DNA from 4 places in the Pseudoduganella sp. RAF53_2 genome. Region 4 is predicted to be linked to each of the others. Evidence: predicted binding sites of a transcription regulator. Region 4 holds the regulator's gene; each other region holds the start of a gene.

Region 1 (5,108 bases), on a different contig from region 4:
ACGGCAAGATCGATATCCTGGTCGCCACCGACGTCGCCGCGCGCGGCCTGGACGTGGAGCGCATCAGTCACGTGGTCAACTACGACGTACCCTACGACCCGGAAAGCTACACCCACCGCATCGGCCGCACCGGCCGCGCCGGCCGCAGCGGCGAGGCGATCCTGTTCATCACGCCGCGCGAGCGCAACCTGCTCAAGCTGATCGAGCGCACCACGCGCCAGCCGGTCACGCCGATGCAGCTGCCGACCCTGCAGGCGGTGAACGATGTACGTGTCCAGCGCTTCAAGGACGAGATCACGGAAACGCTGGCGGCCGGTGGCCTGGAGCATTTCCAGTCCCTGATCGAAGACTACGAGAACGAGCACAATGTGCCGGCCACTGAAATCGCGGCGGCGCTGGCCATGATGGGACGCGGTGGCAAGCCGCTGCTGCTGGATAAATCGCTGGAACGCGGCTGGCACGACGACGGCGCGCCGCGTCCGGAACGCGCCGAGCGCGACGACCGCCCTCAGCGCGAACCGCGCGAACCACGTGAACCTCGCGCGAAGAAGGAGCGCATGCCGCGCGAAGCTGAACCAGGCATGCAGACCTATCGCGTGGAAGTGGGCTACCGCCACGGCGTCCGCCCCGGCAATATCGTGGGCGCCATCGCCAACGAAGGCGGCGTCGATTCCAAATACATCGGCCGCATCGAGATCTTCGACGACTACACTGTGCTGGATATGCCGGACGACTTGCCAGCCGGCACACTGGACGTGATCGCCGGTCTGCGTGTGGCAGGCCAGACCCTGCGCATCCACCGCGACGGCGAGACGGCGCCGGCCGCAGCGCCTGCTCCGGCGGCACCTTCGCCACGCAAGCGCCCGGAGCCTGAACTGGCGGCGCGCGCGGATGACGAGGATATGGCCTTCGACGAAAAGCCGAAGAAGAAAAAGAAGGACAAGGCGGAAGGCCCCGGCGTGCCGATGCGCGCCTACCGCGTGGAAGTGGGCAGCCAGCACTCGGCCACGCCGGCCAACCTGGTGGGCGCCATCGCCAACGAAAGCGGTCTGGAAGCGCGCTACATCGGCCGCATCGAGATCATGGGCGATCACACCTTCCTCGAAATGCCGGACGGGATGCCGGACGAGATTTTCCGTCATCTGAAAAAGGTCTGGGTCGGTGGGCAGCAGCTGAAGATCAGCCTCGCCGATGAAATGCCGCCCGAATCGGGCAAGCACACGCCGCCCAAGAAGCCGGTGAAAAAGGCTAAGTAATACTACGTATCGCGCACAGTGGCGGTGCAGTTTGTGTTGAATTTGCACCACAAGTAAGCCGCCGCTGACGCCAAACCCGCCTTACAGCGCCATTTCATTCATGGCCTGGAAATTGCATAAACATTGCCTGGTTATCCTTTTTTTGAAAGGTGGCGAATGTTATTGCGAAACGATCTCCTTGAATTTAGTGAACCGAGGCGCCGCATCGTCCGGATTCTGTGGATCGATGTGGCACGCAGTTTCGCCTACGTGTTCGACGTGGCTTCCGAAGCAGCGGAAGTCGAATTGCATCGCCTGTCCGTGCTGGAAGGCGAAATCGGCAAGGGCCGCATACGGCGTCTGGAATCCGATCCTTACCTGGTGGTGACGAACACCGAGGCACTGCCGCCCAAGCATGTCGAGTTGCGCGAACGTGCCTGGAATGTGATCTCCGACCTGATCACACAGGAGCCCGACATCTACGAGCCTGGCCGGCGCGGCCAGCTGGTGCAGGCGGCGACCCGGCAGCATGGCGTGTCGCACCCCACCATCTACCGCTATCTGCGCCGTTACTGGCAGCGTGGCCAAACGCCCAATGCCCTGTTGCCGGACTACGCCAACTCCGGCGGCCGCGGCAAGCGGCGCACGGCGTCGCCAGGCGTCAAACGGGGACGTCCACGCAAGGATGGCGGCCAGGTAGGCGTCAATGTGGACGATGCGATGCGCGCCGTTTTTCGGCTGGCTTCTGCACGCTACGCGGCCCGCAACCTGCAGTTCTCACGCCGCGGTGCGTATGACGAGATGGCGCGGGACTTTTTCTGCGAGCGTGTGCAGGACCCGTATTCGCGCCGGATACGCCGCGTGACCTCGGCGGAACCGGTTCCGAGCTTTGGCCAGTTCAACTACTGGCTGGATCAGGACCATCTGACCGCTGCGCAGCCGATGCCGGCACCCCTGCCGGATACGACTGCGGTAGGGCGTACCGGCCAACCGGCCAGCGACTACCGCCTGGACATTCTGCCCTTCGGCATGCAGCTGCTGCACGCGCAGGACCGGCAGCTGCTGGCCGGAACGCCTGTCCTGTATGTGATCACGGATGTATTCAGCGGCATGGTGGCCGGCATGTATGCCAGCTTTGAAGCACCCAGCTGGGGACAGGCCATGATAGCGCTAGCCAGCTGCGCTGCAGAGAAGACGCGTTTCGCGCGGCGCCTGGGCCGTCTGCTGGCGCCGCAGGAGTGGCCGAGCTGCCATTTACCGGAACGCTTGCTGCTGCCGCCGGAGCTGATGCTGCGTGCAGACGGTGATGCGCTGCTGGCGAATTTCCATATCCGCTGTGTGGCCGATTTCGAGGCGCCGGCCCGTCCCTGGATGGCGGCGCTGCGGGCCTGCTTTGGCGCGGCGGCCGACGGCAAGGCGGGCACGCTGGACGGCATCATCACGCTGCAGGAATTCCGCCGCATTGCCATGGACGTGCTGCTGGCCTATAACCATCAGCAGGGCGCCAGCGGGCACGCACCATTGCAGCTGTGGGACTGGGGCGTGCGCCGCCGCGGCTCCTCCCTCAAGCAGTTCCCGGAGGATCTGGTGCGTTGCTGCCTGTTGCCGGTCAGCGAAGCGTGGGTAACGGCCGAAGGCATCTGCGTGGCGGGCAATTACTTCAGCTGCGTGCGTGCCGAGAACGAGCACTGGTTCGAGCGCGCACGCACGCGTGGACGCTGGCCGGTGCGCGTGGCGGTCGACCCGTCGGCGGATGGCATGGTGTATCTGGTTGATGCCGCCGCGCCGCTGCAATTCCATGCATGCCGTCCAATCGAACGCATCGCGATGGTGCGCCCAGCCTTGCAGGAGGCAAGCGCCTGAAAAAGAGCTTACACAAAACAAAGTAATGTCGTAGATCGTATTGAAGCGCGCCTTATCCTATAAGGCGCGCTTTTTGTTTAATGAGTTTATTTTAGGGCCGGAATAGAGTCATTTCGCAAGCCGTTTTGGCATACCGATTGCTTTACCACTGTCATTCATAGCAGACGAGGTGACAGATGGAAGAACGCTCGATAACAAGGCGGCAGTTCCTGTACCGCGCAGCAGCAGTGGGTGGTACAGGGCTCTTGCTGAACACGATGAATGCCTGGGGCATCGGAATTGCTTCGCGGGTGAATACGCCACCCGTGCTGGCCGGCAGCGGAAAAGGCAAGCGCGTCGTAATTCTGGGCGCAGGCCTGGCCGGCATGACGGCAGCCTACGAACTGGGCAAGCTGGGCTACTCCGTGCAGATACTGGAGGCGCGCGAATTTGCCGGTGGCCGCTGCCAGACTGCGCGTAAAGGCTTCGCGCTGACGGAGCTCGGCGGCGAGAAGCAGGAGTGCAGGTTCGACGAAGGCCATTACATCAACCACGGACCGTGGCGCATTCCGCTGCATCACCAGTCCACGCTGTACTACACCCGCCTGTTCGAAGTTCCGCTGGAAGTGATGGTCAACGACAACGACCATTCTTATGTGTACTTGCAGAATGGCGGCCCGCTGGCCAACCGGCGTTTGCGTCCGGCCCAGGTCAAGGCCGACATGCGCGGCCATGTGGCGGAGCTGCTGGCCAAGGCGGTCAAGGGGAATATGCTGGATCAGGAGCTGAGCGCGGACGACAAGCGCGCGCTGCTCGACTACCTGGCGCACGAGGGGCAGCTGGACCAGGTGGACCTGCGTTACAAGGGCCGCAGCGGCCGCGGCTACGCAGTCAATCCCGGTGCCGGGTTGAATCCCGGTACTGCATCGGACCCTCTGGGCTTCGAGGAGCTGCTGCAGTCCCGCATCGGCAATGTTTACAGCGCGGTGCAGGACTTCCCGATGCAGAACACCATGTTCCAGCCGGTGGGTGGCATGGACCAGATTGCCAAAGCATTCGAAAAGCGTGTCGGCCGACACATCCAGTACAAGGCCGAAGTGCAATCGATCACCCATGGTGAGCGCGACGTGAAGGTGACCTACAAGGACACCGCCAGCGGCAAGCTGCGCAGCGTCACGGCCGACTATTGCCTGTGCACCTTGCCGCTTTCCGTGCTGCGCCATGTGGAGACGGACTTCTCCGACAAGTTCAAGCAGGCCATTGCCACCGTCGCCTATGCGCCGGTCGGCAAGATCGGCCTGCAGATGAAGCGCCGCTTCTGGGAAGAGGACGACCAGATCTACGGCGGCCATGTGCTGACCGATATGGCGGGCATCAACACGATCTCGCTGCCTTCTTCGAACTGGCAGAAGAAGAAGGGCGTTCTGCTGGGCTACTACAACTACCAGACCTCGGCCATCGAAGTGAGTGCGCTGTCGCCGGCCGAGCGGGCCGAATTTGCCGTCAAAGCCGGCGAACAAATCTTCCCGGCCTACCGTTCCTCCTTCGAAAACGCCTTCTCCGTGGCGTGGCACCGCGTGCAATACAACCTTGGCGGCTGGGCTGACTGGAATGAAGAAAAGCGCAAGACGGTCTATCCGCTGCTGCTGGAAGGCGAGGGCAGGGTGATGCTGGCCGGCGAGCACCTGAGCTACCTGGGCGGCTGGCAGGCCGGCGCCATCGAATCGGCATGGCAGCAGCTGCAACGCATTCATGAAAGGGCAAGCGCATGACATTAAGGACCATTCTCATTGCGGCGCTGCTGATCGTGCACGGCGGCGCCAGGGCCGACGGCAAGGCGCTGTTCACGAAGAACTGTGCGGCCTGCCACCAGGCCAGCGGCAAAGGCATTCCCGGCGCTTTCCCTGCATTGGCGGGCAACAAGTTCGTGCAGGGGCCGCCGGCCGAAGTGGCGGCCGTGCTGCTGAAGGGGCGCGGCGGCATGCCTGACTTCAGCCCGACGCTGTCCGACGCGGACATCGCCGAGGTGCT
Region 2 (4,089 bases), on a different contig from region 4:
CCCCTTCTTCGTGGCCGAACAATTCGGACTCCAGCAGCGATTCCGCAATCGCGCCGCAATTCACCGCGACAAAGGGACGGTTCACGCCCAGCGCACGCGGACTTTCGCGGTGGATGGCCTGCGCCACCAGCTCCTTGCCCGCGCCCGTTTCGCCCTGAATCAGCACCGTGGCCGGCGACTTCGCGTACAGCACCACGGCTTGCCGCACGCGCTCCATCGCCTCCGATTCGCCGCGCAGGTCGGCCAGCCCGTGCTTGGCGCGCAGCGTGTCGGCCACCACGGTACGATGGCCGCGATTCGATTCCAGTTGCGCCAGGCGGGCGATTTCCAGCGCGTCGTCAAAGGCCTGGCGGATCGAGGTGGAGGAGTACACAAAGACGCCCGTCAGTCCGGCTTCTTCCGCGAGGTCGGTGATGCGTCCGCCGCCGACGATGGCTTTGATGCCTGACGCCTTCAGGTCGTTGATCTGGGCGCGTGCATCTTCTTCGGCAGTATAGGTGCGGCGTTCGATGTCGACGCCGAAGGTGGCGGCGAATTCGGCCAGCGCAGGCAGTTCGTCCTGGTAGGTGATCACGCCAATGCGCGATGACACCTTGCGCGCCCGCGCCAGCGCCTGCATGAAGTCGAAACCGCTGGCCCGTGCTATCACCAGCGGCACCGACAAACGGCCTTTCAGATAAGCCGCGTTGGAGCCGGCCGCGATCACCGCGTCGCAACGTTCCGTGGCGAGGCGTTCGCGGATGTGGCGCGCCGCTTCATCGAAACCGAGGTTGATCGGCTCGATGGTGGCCAGCGCGTCGTATTCCGGCGTGATGTCGCGGAACAGTTCGGACAGCCGTGAAACGGCCACGGTCCAGATGACTGGCTTGTCGGCGGGATCGAAGGGCAGTGGCGTGGAATGTCGCATGTTTCAATTATAGCTRTTTCATTGTTTCAATGTGAAACGTCGCACTATGAGCGAAATGTTGCAAGTCCTTGATTTTGCTGGAGGTGGGTAGCTGGCACGGCACTTGCAGATAAGTGCGCAAACTAAACCGCTGAAAGGACATCATGAGCCAATATTCCGCAGGCGCCGCCTTCCGCCAGGCCGTCAAAGAAGAATCCCCGCTGCAGGTGGTGGGCGCGATCAACGCCAACCACGCTCTGCTGGCAAAGCGCGCCGGCTTCCGCGCGATTTACCTGTCCGGCGGCGGCGTGGCAGCCGGTTCCCTGGGCCTGCCGGATCTCGGCATCTCGAACCTGGACGACGTGCTGACCGACGTGCGCCGCATCACCGACGTGTGCGACCTGCCGCTGCTGGTCGACGTCGATACCGGCTTTGGCGCCTCCGCCTTCAACGTGGCGCGCACTGTGAAGTCCATGATCAAGTTCGGCGCCGCCGCCATGCACATCGAAGACCAGGTTGGCGCGAAGCGCTGCGGTCACCGTCCGGGCAAGGAAATCGTGTCGCAGGGCGAAATGGTGGACCGTATCAAGGCCGCCGTTGACGCGCGTACCGATGAAAACTTCGTGATCATGGYCCGCACCGATGCGCTGGCCGTGGAAGGCCTCGATGCCGCCATCGAACGCGCCGTGGCCTGCGTTGAAGCGGGCGCCGACATGATCTTCCCTGAGGCGATGATCACGCTGGACATGTACAAGCAGTTCGCCAAGGCGGTGAAGGTGCCGATCCTGGCCAACATCACCGAGTTCGGCTCGACCCCGCTGTTCACCGTTGAAGAACTGAAGTCCGCTGATGTGGGCCTGGTGCTGTATCCGCTGTCCGCTTTCCGTGCCATGAACAAGGCGGCTGAAAACGTGTACGGCGCGATTCGCCGCGACGGTACGCAGCAGAATGTGGTCGACACCATGCAGACCCGTGCCGAACTGTATGAACGCATCAACTATCACGATTTCGAGCAGAAGCTGGATGCACTGTTCGCAGCACAGAAAAAATAATCAAGTAATCCGAGGAGATTTGAAATGACCGACGCACCAACCTTCAAGCCAAAAAAATCCGTCGCCCTGTCCGGCGTTGCAGCGGGTAACACCGCGCTGTGCTCCGTGGGCAAAACGGGTAACGACCTGCACTACCGCGGCTACGACATCCTGGACGTGGCCAACGTCTGCGAATTCGAAGAAATCGCCTTCCTGCTGGTACACGGCAAGCTGCCAACCGCAGCCGAACTGAAGGGCTACAAGACCAAGCTGAAAGCGCTGCGCGGCCTGCCGCAATCCGTGAAGTCGGCACTAGAAGCGCTGCCAGCATCCGCTCACCCGATGGACGTGATGCGTACCGGCTGCTCAGTGCTGGGCTGCACCCTGCCGGAAAAGGATGACCACAACATCGCCGGCGCACGCGACATCGCCGACCGCCTGATGGCATCCTTCGGCTCCATGCTGTTGTACTGGTACCACTTCAGCCACAATGGCAAGCGCATCGAAGTGGAAACCGACGACGACTCCATCGGCGGCCACTTCCTGCACCTGCTGCACGGCGAGAAGCCAAGCGAAAGCTGGGTGCGTGCGATGCACACCTCGCTGATCCTGTACGCGGAACACGAGTTCAACGCTTCCACCTTCACCAGCCGCGTGATCGCTGGTACCGGCTCCGACATCTACTCCGCAGTGACCGGCGCTATCGGCGCGCTGCGCGGCCCGAAACACGGCGGCGCCAACGAATTCGCCTTCGAAATCCAGAAGCGCTACGAGAACCCGGACGAAGCCGAAGCCGACATCCGCAAGCGCGTGGAAAACAAGGAAGTGGTGATCGGATTTGGACACCCTGTGTACACCATCTCCGACCCGCGTAACGTGGTGATCAAGGACGTGGCGCGCCAGCTGTCCGAAGAAGCCGGTTCCACCAAGATGTTCGACATCGCCGAGCGCCTGGAATCCGTGATGTGGGAGATCAAGAAGATGTTCCCGAACCTGGACTGGTTCTCCGCCGTGTCGTACCACATGATGGGCGTGCCGACCGCCATGTTCACGCCATTGTTCGTGATCTCCCGTACCTCCGGCTGGTCCGCGCACATCATCGAGCAGCGCATCGACAACAAGATCATTCGCCCAAGCGCAAACTACGTAGGCCCTGAGGACCTGCAATTCGTACCGATCAAGGACCGCAAATAATGAACTCCACATTCCGCAAAAAGCTGCCGGGCACCCAGCTCGATTACTTCGACGCGCGTGAAGCCGTCGATGCGATCAAGCCAGGCGCTTACGACAAGCTGCCTTACACCTCGCGTGTGCTGGCAGAGAACCTGGTGCGCCGCTGCGACCCATCCACGCTGAACGCGTCCCTGGAACAGCTGATCGAACGCAAACGGGACCTGGACTTCCCGTGGTTCCCGGCCCGCGTGGTTTGCCACGACATTCTGGGCCAGACCGCGCTGGTGGACCTGGCCGGCCTGCGCGACGCCATCGCCGACCAGGGCGGTGATCCGTCGCTGGTGAATCCTGTTGTGCCGACCCAGCTGGTGGTTGACCACTCGCTGGCCGTCGAATGCGGCGGCTTCGATCCGGACGCGTTCGAAAAGAACCGCGCCATTGAAGACCGCCGTAACGAAGACCGCTTCCACTTCATCGACTGGACCAAGAAAGCCTTCCAGAACGTGGACGTGATCCCGCCGGGTAACGGCATCCTGCACCAGATCAATCTGGAGCGCATGTCGCCGGTGATCCAGGTGAGCGACAACGTGGCCTATCCGGACACGCTGGTTGGCACTGACTCCCACACCCCGATGGTGGACGCACTGGGCGTGATCGCCATCGGCGTGGGCGGCCTGGAAGCCGAAACCGTGATGCTGGGCCGCGCATCCTGGATGCGCCTGCCGGACATCGTCGGCGTTGAGCTGACCGGCAAACCACAGCCAGGCATCACCGCCACCGACACGGTGCTGGCGCTGACCGAATTCCTGCGCAAGGAAAAAGTCGTGTCGGCTTATCTGGAGTTCTACGGCGAAGGCGCCACCGCGCTGACGCTGGGCGACCGCGCCACCATCTCGAACATGGCGCCTGAATTCGGCGCCACGGCCGCGATGTTCTCCATCGACGAGCAGACCATCAAGTACCTGAAGCTGACCGGCCGCGACGACGATCTGGTCAAGC
Region 3 (3,081 bases), on a different contig from region 4:
CGCGGTCGCCATCGAGCTTGACCAGTTCGACGGTGCGCTTCTGGCCGGGTTCGAAGCGTACGGCGGTGCCGGCCGCAATATTCAGCCGCATGCCGTACGCTTTCCAGCGTTCGAAATACAGCGCCGAGTTCACTTCAAAGAAATGGAAATGGGAGCCGACCTGGATGGGGCGGTCACCACGATTTTCCACCGTCACGCTGACCGTTGTGCGGCCAGCATTGAGGCTGATGTCGCCGGGCTCAAGTTTGTATTCGCCGGGAGTCATGATGCATTCCATGTTGATTTATCAGGGGATGGGTTGATGGACGGTCACCAGCTTGCTGCCGTCCGGAAAAGTGGCTTCGACCTGGATGTCGGGAATCATGTCGGCGATGCCGTCCATCACATCGTCACGGGTCAGGATGCGCGTGCCCTCGGCCATCAGTTCGGCCACGCTCTTGCCGTCGCGCGCACCTTCCATGATGGCGGCGCTGATCAGCGCGACGGCTTCGGGATAGTTCAGTTTCAGGCCGCGTGCGCGGCGCCGCTCCGCCAGCAGGGCGGCGGTGAAAATCAGGAGTTTGTCCTTCTCGCGGGGTGTCAGGTCCATGGGCTTTCCTATGTATGCCAGCTGCGCAGCGGCGTGGCGGCGCGCTGCATCACATGCGGACGCAGCACGCGCCAGGCATCCAGCATCAGGGCACGCGCCGCTTCGCTGTCGTCGCCGATATGGCGTACCACCAGCAGGTTCCTGAGCAGGGAGGCGCCGAAATGCGGCCCGCCGATGGCGCGTACTTCCTGAAGGGCGCTGATGGACAGCGACGCGCCGACCGCCAGCATCGTTGCGCACACGGACTGGCCACGCAGGCCGAAACGGCTGCGCAATGCCTCGGGCGTGATGACGCCCTGCTCCCACCAGAGCAGCTTGCCGCCGCGCCGGATGCGGCAGCGCTGCGCCACGCGGCCGGAGCGGAAGCGCTCGCCTGATGCGCGGCGCCCCAGGCAAATAATGTCGCAGCCTATATAGCTGGCGTCCGCATTCAGCTCGACGTCGTGCTCCAGTTCGGCGATGGTTTCGTCGTAGAAGATGGCTTCCTGCGGCAGCCATTCGATGGCGGCGCGGCCGGCTGCGTGCAGACTGACCTGCTGGCGCGAGACCTTGCCGTTGGCGCGATACCACTTGGCGGCGCCCGGCGTGGTCAGCACGGCATGGGTGCCGGCCGCAGCCTGCACCGCAATGTCGAGATGGTCGCCGCCCACCACGCCGCCCGGTGGATGCACCACGATGGCATGACAGACTTGCTGGTCTTCGGGATAAAGAGGTTTCTGGACGCGCAGCGGACCGTGGTGCTCGCGCCGGGTCAGGCGCGTGGCGCCATGTGCATGGGTGAAGCCGAGCGCGAGCCTGGCGTGCCAGGCCTCATGCTGGCTGTGGTTGCTGTCGTGCTGTACGGTGCTGTCGCGCATACACCAAGTAGTGCAATATGCGTGCCATGCTGCAACACCCTACAGTCGGGGATTTCCGCACCAGCCGGGGGCGGCGCACCACACTGGTGCGCCGCCCCCGGCAAAATTTCACTCTTTCGGGTATGGACTCTTGCCGCCGTCAGCAATGAAGGCATCGATGCGTGCCTGCAAAACCGGCAGCGGCACCGAGCCCAGTTCCAGCACGGTGTCGTGGAAAGCGCGGATATCGAACTTGTCGCCCAGCGCGGCTTCCGCTTTCTTGCGCGCATCGATGATGGCCATCTCGCCCAGGTAGTAGGACAGCGCCTGGCCCGGCCACGAAATATAGCGGTCCACTTCCGTTTCCACTTCATGCGCGGACAGTGCCGTATTGTCGAGCAGGTACTTCTGCGCCTGCTCGCGCGTCCAGCCCTTGGCGTGGATGCCGGTGTCGACCACCAGACGCGATGCGCGCCATGCCTGATAGCTCAGCATGCCGAACACTTCATACGGCGTGTCGTACATGCCCATCTCGCTGCCCAGGCGTTCCGAGTACAGCGCCCAGCCTTCGCCAAAGGCGGAGATGTAGGCATTGCGGAATGGCGGTCGGCCCTTCTGCTCCAGCGCGATCGGCATCTGGAATGCGTGGCCCGGCGCCGACTCATGCAGGGTCAGTGCTGGAAGGCTGTACAGCGCGCGCGCCGGCAGATTGTAGGTGTTGACCAGGTAGACGCCGGGACCGCCGCGGCCCGAGGTGTAGTAAGGCGCCTGCTCCGGCGGCACCGGAATGATGCCGAAGCGGCTGCGCGGCAGGCGGCCGAAATACTGGCTCACTTTGCCGTCGAATTTTTTCGCGATCCAGGCCGCGCGCATCAGCAGCTCTTCCGGCGTCTTGGCGTAGAACTGCGGATCGCTGCGCAGGAATTGCAGGAAGGCCGGCAGATCGCCTTTGAAGTCCACCTGCTTCATCACCTGCAGCATCTCGCCGCGGATCTTGGCCATTTCATCGAGGCCGATCTGGTGGATCTGGTCCGCGCTCAGATTGGTGGTGGTGAACTCGACGATCTTCGAGTGGTAGTAAGCCTTCCCGTCCGGCAGGCTTTCGGCGGCCAGTGCTTCGCGTGCATGCGGCACGTATTCCTCGCGCATGAATTTCAGCAGCTTGAGGTGAGCCGGGATCACGGATTCATTGATGGCCTTCAGCGCCGCTTCGCGCAGCCTGGCCTGTTCCGCGGCCGGAATGGTGGCCGGCATCTGCTTGAACGGTGCGAAGAACACCACCTCTTCCGGCTTGGCTTCGGTGACGGAGGTCAGCGAGCCATCGCGGCCTTGCAGCGTCACCTTGGGCGGCGTGAAACCGCGCTTCAGGCCCGTGCGCATATTGGCCACCTCTTCATCGAAGTAGCGCGGCATGTCGTTCAGCTGCACGATGTAATTGCGGTAGTCCTCCAGCGTACGGAAGGACTTGCGCGCTTCGCCTGCGATGTTCGACCAGAACGAGGAATCCGCGTTCAGCGGCATTTCGTATTCGTGGAAACGCTGGTTCTCCAGCAGGGCCGCAATCTGCGCGCGATACACCGCGTAGTTGATGCGTTCCGGCGCCGACAGCTGCGTTGCCTTGACCATATCGAGCTGCTTCAGAATGCCTTCCCAGTA
Region 4 (5,108 bases):
ATGATCGAGAAGGTGCAGGATTTCGGCAAGGTGATCATCAAGGATGTCATGCATCTGAACCCGCGCAGCATCAACGCGGACAAGCTGGCCGTGGATGCCGTGGCCATCATGGAAGAATTCCGCATCAACCAGATGCTGGTCACCGACGAAGCGGGCAAACTGGTAGGCGCCCTGCACATCCACGACCTTACGCGCGCCAAGGTGATCTGATGAGCCGCCCCTACAATATGGACATCGTCAAGCGCGCCGCCAAGGTGCGCCTGATGATCTTTGACGTCGATGGCGTACTGACCGACGGCAGCCTGCATTACGGTGCCGACGGCGAGATGATGAAGACCTTCAATGTGCACGATGGCCTGGGCATCAAGCTGCTGCAGGAATCGGGTGTGCAGACCGCCATCATCAGCGCGCGCCGTTCGCCGCAGGTGACCGCGCGTGCCAAGGACCTCGGCATCGAATTCGTCCACCAGGGCGGCCACGACAAGCTGACGCCGTTCAAGGCCCTGCTGCAGCAACTGGGCCTGACCGAAGAGCAGGTCGGCTTCATCGGCGACGATGTGGTGGACCTGCCTATCCTGAGCCGCGTCGGTTTCGCCGTGAGTGTGCCGAACGGCCGCCCGGAAGTGCACAGCCGCGTGCATCACGTGACCCAGGCCAGCGGTGGCCGCGGTGCAGTGCGCGAGGTGTGCGAATTCGTGCTGCGCGCTCAGGGCAATTTTGAGCGCATCATGGCGCAATTCATGGTGTAAGGAAGCAGTATGCGCAACCAGAGGACCTCTCACCGTGTCAGGCTTTCGATCGGCATGATGCTGGCGCTGTTCGCAGCCGTCGGCACCTTCTGGCTGCTCGAACTGCTGAACCGCGAAGGCGAGGAAATGCAGGCGGCCGCCAAGCTCACGGAGCCTGACTACATCGTCGAGCGCTTCAGCTTTGTGCGTCTGAGCAAAGAGGGCAAGCCGGCGTATATCGTTTCCGGCGACAAGCTGACCCACCGCCCGATTGACGATTCGTCCGAGATCGACAAGCCCGTCGTGCGCAAGATCACGCCGGACCTGCCGCCAATGGACATTCACGCCAAAACGGCGCGCGTGGACGACAGCAATAGCCGCGTCAAGCTGGCCGGCAATGTGACCGCCGACCGCGCCGGCACCGAGACCGTAAAGAGCTTCAGCATGAAGACTGAAGCGATGACGATTTATCCGGACGAAGACCGGATGGAAACGGACCAGGCGTTCACCGCCACGTCCGGCAACGCCAAGCTGACAGGCACTGGCCTGAAGGTGAATAACGCCACCAGCCAGGCGGAAGTGAACCAGCGCATGCGCCTGGTGTATCCGCCTGCCCCTCAGCGTTGAGCAAGAATTTTCGGAGCATACATGAAAAAGAAACTGAGCAAGTTATTGCTGCTGTCCCTGCTGCCGCTGATGGGCCTGAACCTGGCCCGCGCGGAAAAGGCGGACTCCCTCAAGCCAACGGTGATCGAAGCCAATCAGGGCACCACGGATGAAGTGAAGCAGACCCGCACGCTGATCGGCGACGTGGTGCTGACCCGCGGCACGCTGCTGATGAAGGCAGGCCGCGCGCTGGTGACGGAAGATCCGCAGGGCTATCAGTACGTGACCTTCTGGGCGGCGCCGAACGCGCTGGCCACTTTCCGCCAGAAGCGCGATGGCGCCGGCGACCAGTGGGTCGAAGGCCAGGCCGAGCGCATCGAATACGACCAGAAGTCCGAACTGGTGCGCCTGATTTCCAAGGCCAAGGTCACGCGCCTGGAAGGCGCCAAGACCACCGATGAAGTTGAAGGTCCTTTCATTTCCTACGACAGCCGCAAGGAATTCTTCTCCGTGCAGAACTCCACCACGGGCGAGAGCAAGCAGGGCGGCGGCCGCGTGAAGATGGTGATCCAGCCTTCGCAAGCCAACGCACCAGCGCCTGCAACGCCGGTAACTCCAGCTACCACTCCGGCGGTCAAATGAATATGGCGGAGAACAATTGCAGCAGCACCCTGGTTGTCAAAGGTCTGCAAAAGACCTATGGCAAACGCCAGGTGGTGCATGACGTTTCGCTGCAGGTCGATTGCGGTGAAGTGGTAGGGCTGCTGGGACCAAACGGTGCCGGCAAGACGACGTCGTTCTATATGATCGTGGGACTGGTGGCATCCGACGCTGGCACCATCGATATCGGTGGCATCGATGTATCGAGCCTGCCGATTCACAAGCGCGCCACGCTGGGCCTGTCCTACCTGCCGCAGGAAGCTTCGGTGTTCCGTAAGCTGACCGTGGAAGAGAATATCCGTGCCGTGCTGGAGATCCAGTGTTGAGATTGCACGGGCTCTTGCCACTAACCCACGCTTCGTTCTTCTGGACGAACCTTTTGCCGGCGTGGACCCGATTGCCGTGATCGAAATCCAACGGATTGTGCGTTTTCTGAAGGAGCGCAACATCGGCGTCTTAATTACCGACCACAATGTGCGTGAGACGCTCGGCATTTGCGACCGCGCCTACATCATCAACCAGGGTTCGGTACTGGCTTCCGGCCGCCCTGACGACATTATTGCTGACGAATCCGTGCGCCGCGTCTACCTCGGCGAACACTTCCGGATGTAAGAAAGGCCCATGAAACAATCACTGCAACTGCGAACTTCGCAACACCTGGCGCTTACGCCGCAACTGCAACAGTCGATCCGCCTGTTGCAGCTGTCGACGCTTGAGCTGCACCAGGAGTTGGAGCAGCTGCTCAGTGATAACCCATTACTGGAGCGGCTGGACGATCCACTGGACAATTCCGTGCGCCTGCTGGCGGACGGCGCCATCAGCCAGGGCAGCGGCAATGGCGAAGCGCCGCCGCAAGAAAACGGCCAGGCTGCCAGCGAAGGCGGCGAGGGCGCGGAAGCACCTGCGGCCGACGGCGAGAGCTATGAAGGCAACGGCGAGGGCGATGCTGTTGACGACTGGAGCAATTCCTCCAGCAGCAAGTCGCCCGATGATGAAGACGGCCGTCCGCAACTGGAAGCCAGCGGCTGCACGCTGCGCGAGCATTTGCTGGAGCAGATGCGCGTGACCGTGCAGGAACCGCGCGACCGCGCGCTGATGGAAATCATCATCGATGCGCTGGACGAAAACGGCTACCTGGAAGAGCCGTTGGAAGAAATCCATGCGCGTCTGCCGGAAGAGCTGGAAATCGAACTGGAAGAATTGCGTACGTCGCTGGCGCTGCTGCAGACTTTCGATCCCATTGGCGTGGGCGCGCGCAATGCGTCCGAGTGCCTGGCGCTGCAAATCAAGCGCTTGCCGAACATCCCGCTGGTAACGCGCCGCATGGCGCTATGCATCGTCGAGAAGCACCTGGCCTGGTTCGCCCAGCGTGAATTCAACAAGCTGAAAAAAGCCCTCGACTGCGACGACGAAGACCTGCGTGAAGCGCAGGCCGTGATCCGCCAGTGCAATCCGCATCCGGGCGCTGAATTTGCGTCAGACGTGTCAGACTACGTGGTGCCTGACGTGATCGTGAAGAAGGGGCGCAACGGCTGGATCGTCATGCTGAACAATGATGTGATGCCGCGCCTGCGTGTGAATGCGCTGTACGCCAGCCTGCTCAAGCAGGGCAAAGGCGAGAGCCAGATGAGCGCACAGCTGCAGGAAGCCAAGTGGCTGATCAAGAATATGCGCCAGCGTTTCGATACGATTTTGCGCGTTGCACAAGCGATCGTTGAAAGGCAGAAGAACTTTTTCAGTCATGGTGCAGTTGCCATGAGACCCCTTGTGTTGCGTGAAATAGCTGATACACTGGGACTACACGAGAGCACTATTTCTCGGGTAACAACTCAAAAATATATGCTCACCCCGCATGGAATGTTTGAGTTGAAGTACTTTTTTGGCAGCCACGTCGCAACCGAAGCCGGGGGTGAAGCTTCCTCTACTGCGATCCGTGCGCTGATCGTGCAATTGACAGGAGCTGAAGACCCTAAAAATCCTTTATCCGACAGTAAGATTGCGGACATGCTGGGAGAACAGGGCATGGTGATTGCGCGACGTACTGTTGCCAAGTATCGCGAAGCTCTGAAAATTCCTCCCGTTAGCCTCCGCAAGTCTTTGTAGTGCACGGTTCCGCTGCACGCCACCAGCGTGTACGAACTAGTAAGCGACATCATCTTTAGGAGTGTGTATGAATCTCACCATCAGTGGACATCATGTCGAAGTGACCCCAGCGATTCGCGAGTACGTGCAGAACAAGCTGGAGCGGGTTAAGCGCCATTTCGATCAAGTGATTGATATTGCTGTCATCCTGACTGTAGATAACCTCACCGAGAAAGAAAAACGTCAAAAAGCGGAGATCAATCTGCGTATGTCGGGTAAGACTGTGTATGTGGAGAGCCTGTCGCAAGACCTGTATGCCGCCATCGATACGCTGATCGACAAACTGGACCGCCAGGTCATGAAGTACAAGGCCCGCGTCCAGAATCACAACCACGAAGCGATCAAGCATATCCCGGACACTTACGAAGCACCTGTCACCGTCATGTAAAGGAGTGGCGGGACAATCAAACTAAGGGCGCATCTGGCGCCCTTTTTTGCGCCCCGCGCCGCTGGCTGTGGCGCGATAAAATAAACAATATTAATTATTTAGTATCTTGTTCATGAGCGAATACGTCCACACCCAAGTCAGCAACGGCACCGGCTTCATCACCCTCGACCGCCCCAAGGCTCTGAACTCCCTTTCCCTCGACATGGTGCGCGCCATTACTCAGGCGCTGCTGGCCTGGCGCGAGGACGCAGACGTGGCTGCGGTGGTGATCCGCAGCAGCAGCGAGAAAGCGCTGTGCGCGGGTGGCGATATCCGCTTCTTCCACGATGTCGGCCAGAAAACGCCGCAGGGCGACAGCGCGCTGCTGGAAGATTTCTTCACCGAGGAATATGCACTAAATCATTTAATCCATTTCTACCCCAAGCCATACATTTCGCTGATGGACGGCGTGGTGATGGGCGGCGGCATGGGCATCGCGCAGGGCGGGCCGGATTGCGGCGTGCGCATCGTGACCAGCCGCACCAGGATGGCCATGCCGGAAGTGAACATCGGGCTGTTCCCGGACGTGGGCGGCAGCCATTTCC

What was found. The regulator sigma-54, encoded in region 4, starts transcription at its own class of promoters, with help from an activator protein. The targets are predictions, from matches to a motif close to TGGCANGNAANCTGCTTT.
Region 1: AB4Z11_RS11025 (flavin monoamine oxidase family protein) is a predicted target of sigma-54. The motif match lies at 3,225-3,242, and genes of this name have one in related genera.
Region 2: prpB (methylisocitrate lyase) is a predicted target of sigma-54. The motif match lies at 1,000-1,017, and genes of this name have one in related genera.
Region 3: AB4Z11_RS23635 (urease accessory protein UreD) is a predicted target of sigma-54. The motif match lies at 1,456-1,473, and genes of this name have one in related genera.

What each region holds. Positions count from the first base shown of each region.
Region 1 covers NZ_JBFRDW010000144.1:5,421-10,528, forward strand. The annotation lists gene AB4Z11_RS11015 (DEAD/DEAH box helicase) at 1-1,256, shown strand, start outside; gene AB4Z11_RS11020 (Mu transposase C-terminal domain-containing protein) at 1,485-3,098, shown strand; gene AB4Z11_RS11025 (flavin monoamine oxidase family protein) at 3,275-4,849, shown strand; partial or broken gene AB4Z11_RS11030 (c-type cytochrome) at 4,846-5,108, shown strand, end outside.
Region 2 covers NZ_JBFRDW010000424.1:372-4,460, reverse strand. The annotation lists gene prpR (propionate catabolism operon regulatory protein PrpR) at 1-907, opposite strand, end outside; gene prpB (methylisocitrate lyase) at 1,051-1,938, shown strand; gene prpC (bifunctional 2-methylcitrate synthase/citrate synthase) at 1,963-3,111, shown strand; partial or broken gene AB4Z11_RS21855 (aconitase family protein) at 3,111-4,089, shown strand, end outside.
Region 3 covers NZ_JBFRDW010000489.1:1,150-4,230, forward strand. The annotation lists gene AB4Z11_RS23625 (urease subunit beta) at 1-265, opposite strand, end outside; gene AB4Z11_RS23630 (urease subunit gamma) at 287-589, opposite strand; gene AB4Z11_RS23635 (urease accessory protein UreD) at 598-1,446, opposite strand; gene AB4Z11_RS23640 (DUF885 domain-containing protein) at 1,555-3,081, opposite strand, start outside.
Region 4 covers NZ_JBFRDW010000050.1:7,445-12,552, reverse strand. The annotation lists gene AB4Z11_RS05165 (KpsF/GutQ family sugar-phosphate isomerase) at 1-210, shown strand, start outside; gene AB4Z11_RS05160 (KdsC family phosphatase) at 210-749, shown strand; gene lptC (LPS export ABC transporter periplasmic protein LptC) at 759-1,355, shown strand; gene lptA (lipopolysaccharide transport periplasmic protein LptA) at 1,377-1,976, shown strand; partial or broken gene AB4Z11_RS05145 (LPS export ABC transporter ATP-binding protein) at 1,979-2,606, shown strand; gene AB4Z11_RS05140 (RNA polymerase factor sigma-54) at 2,616-4,097, shown strand; gene hpf (ribosome hibernation-promoting factor, HPF/YfiA family) at 4,165-4,524, shown strand; gene AB4Z11_RS05130 (enoyl-CoA hydratase/isomerase family protein) at 4,637-5,108, shown strand, end outside.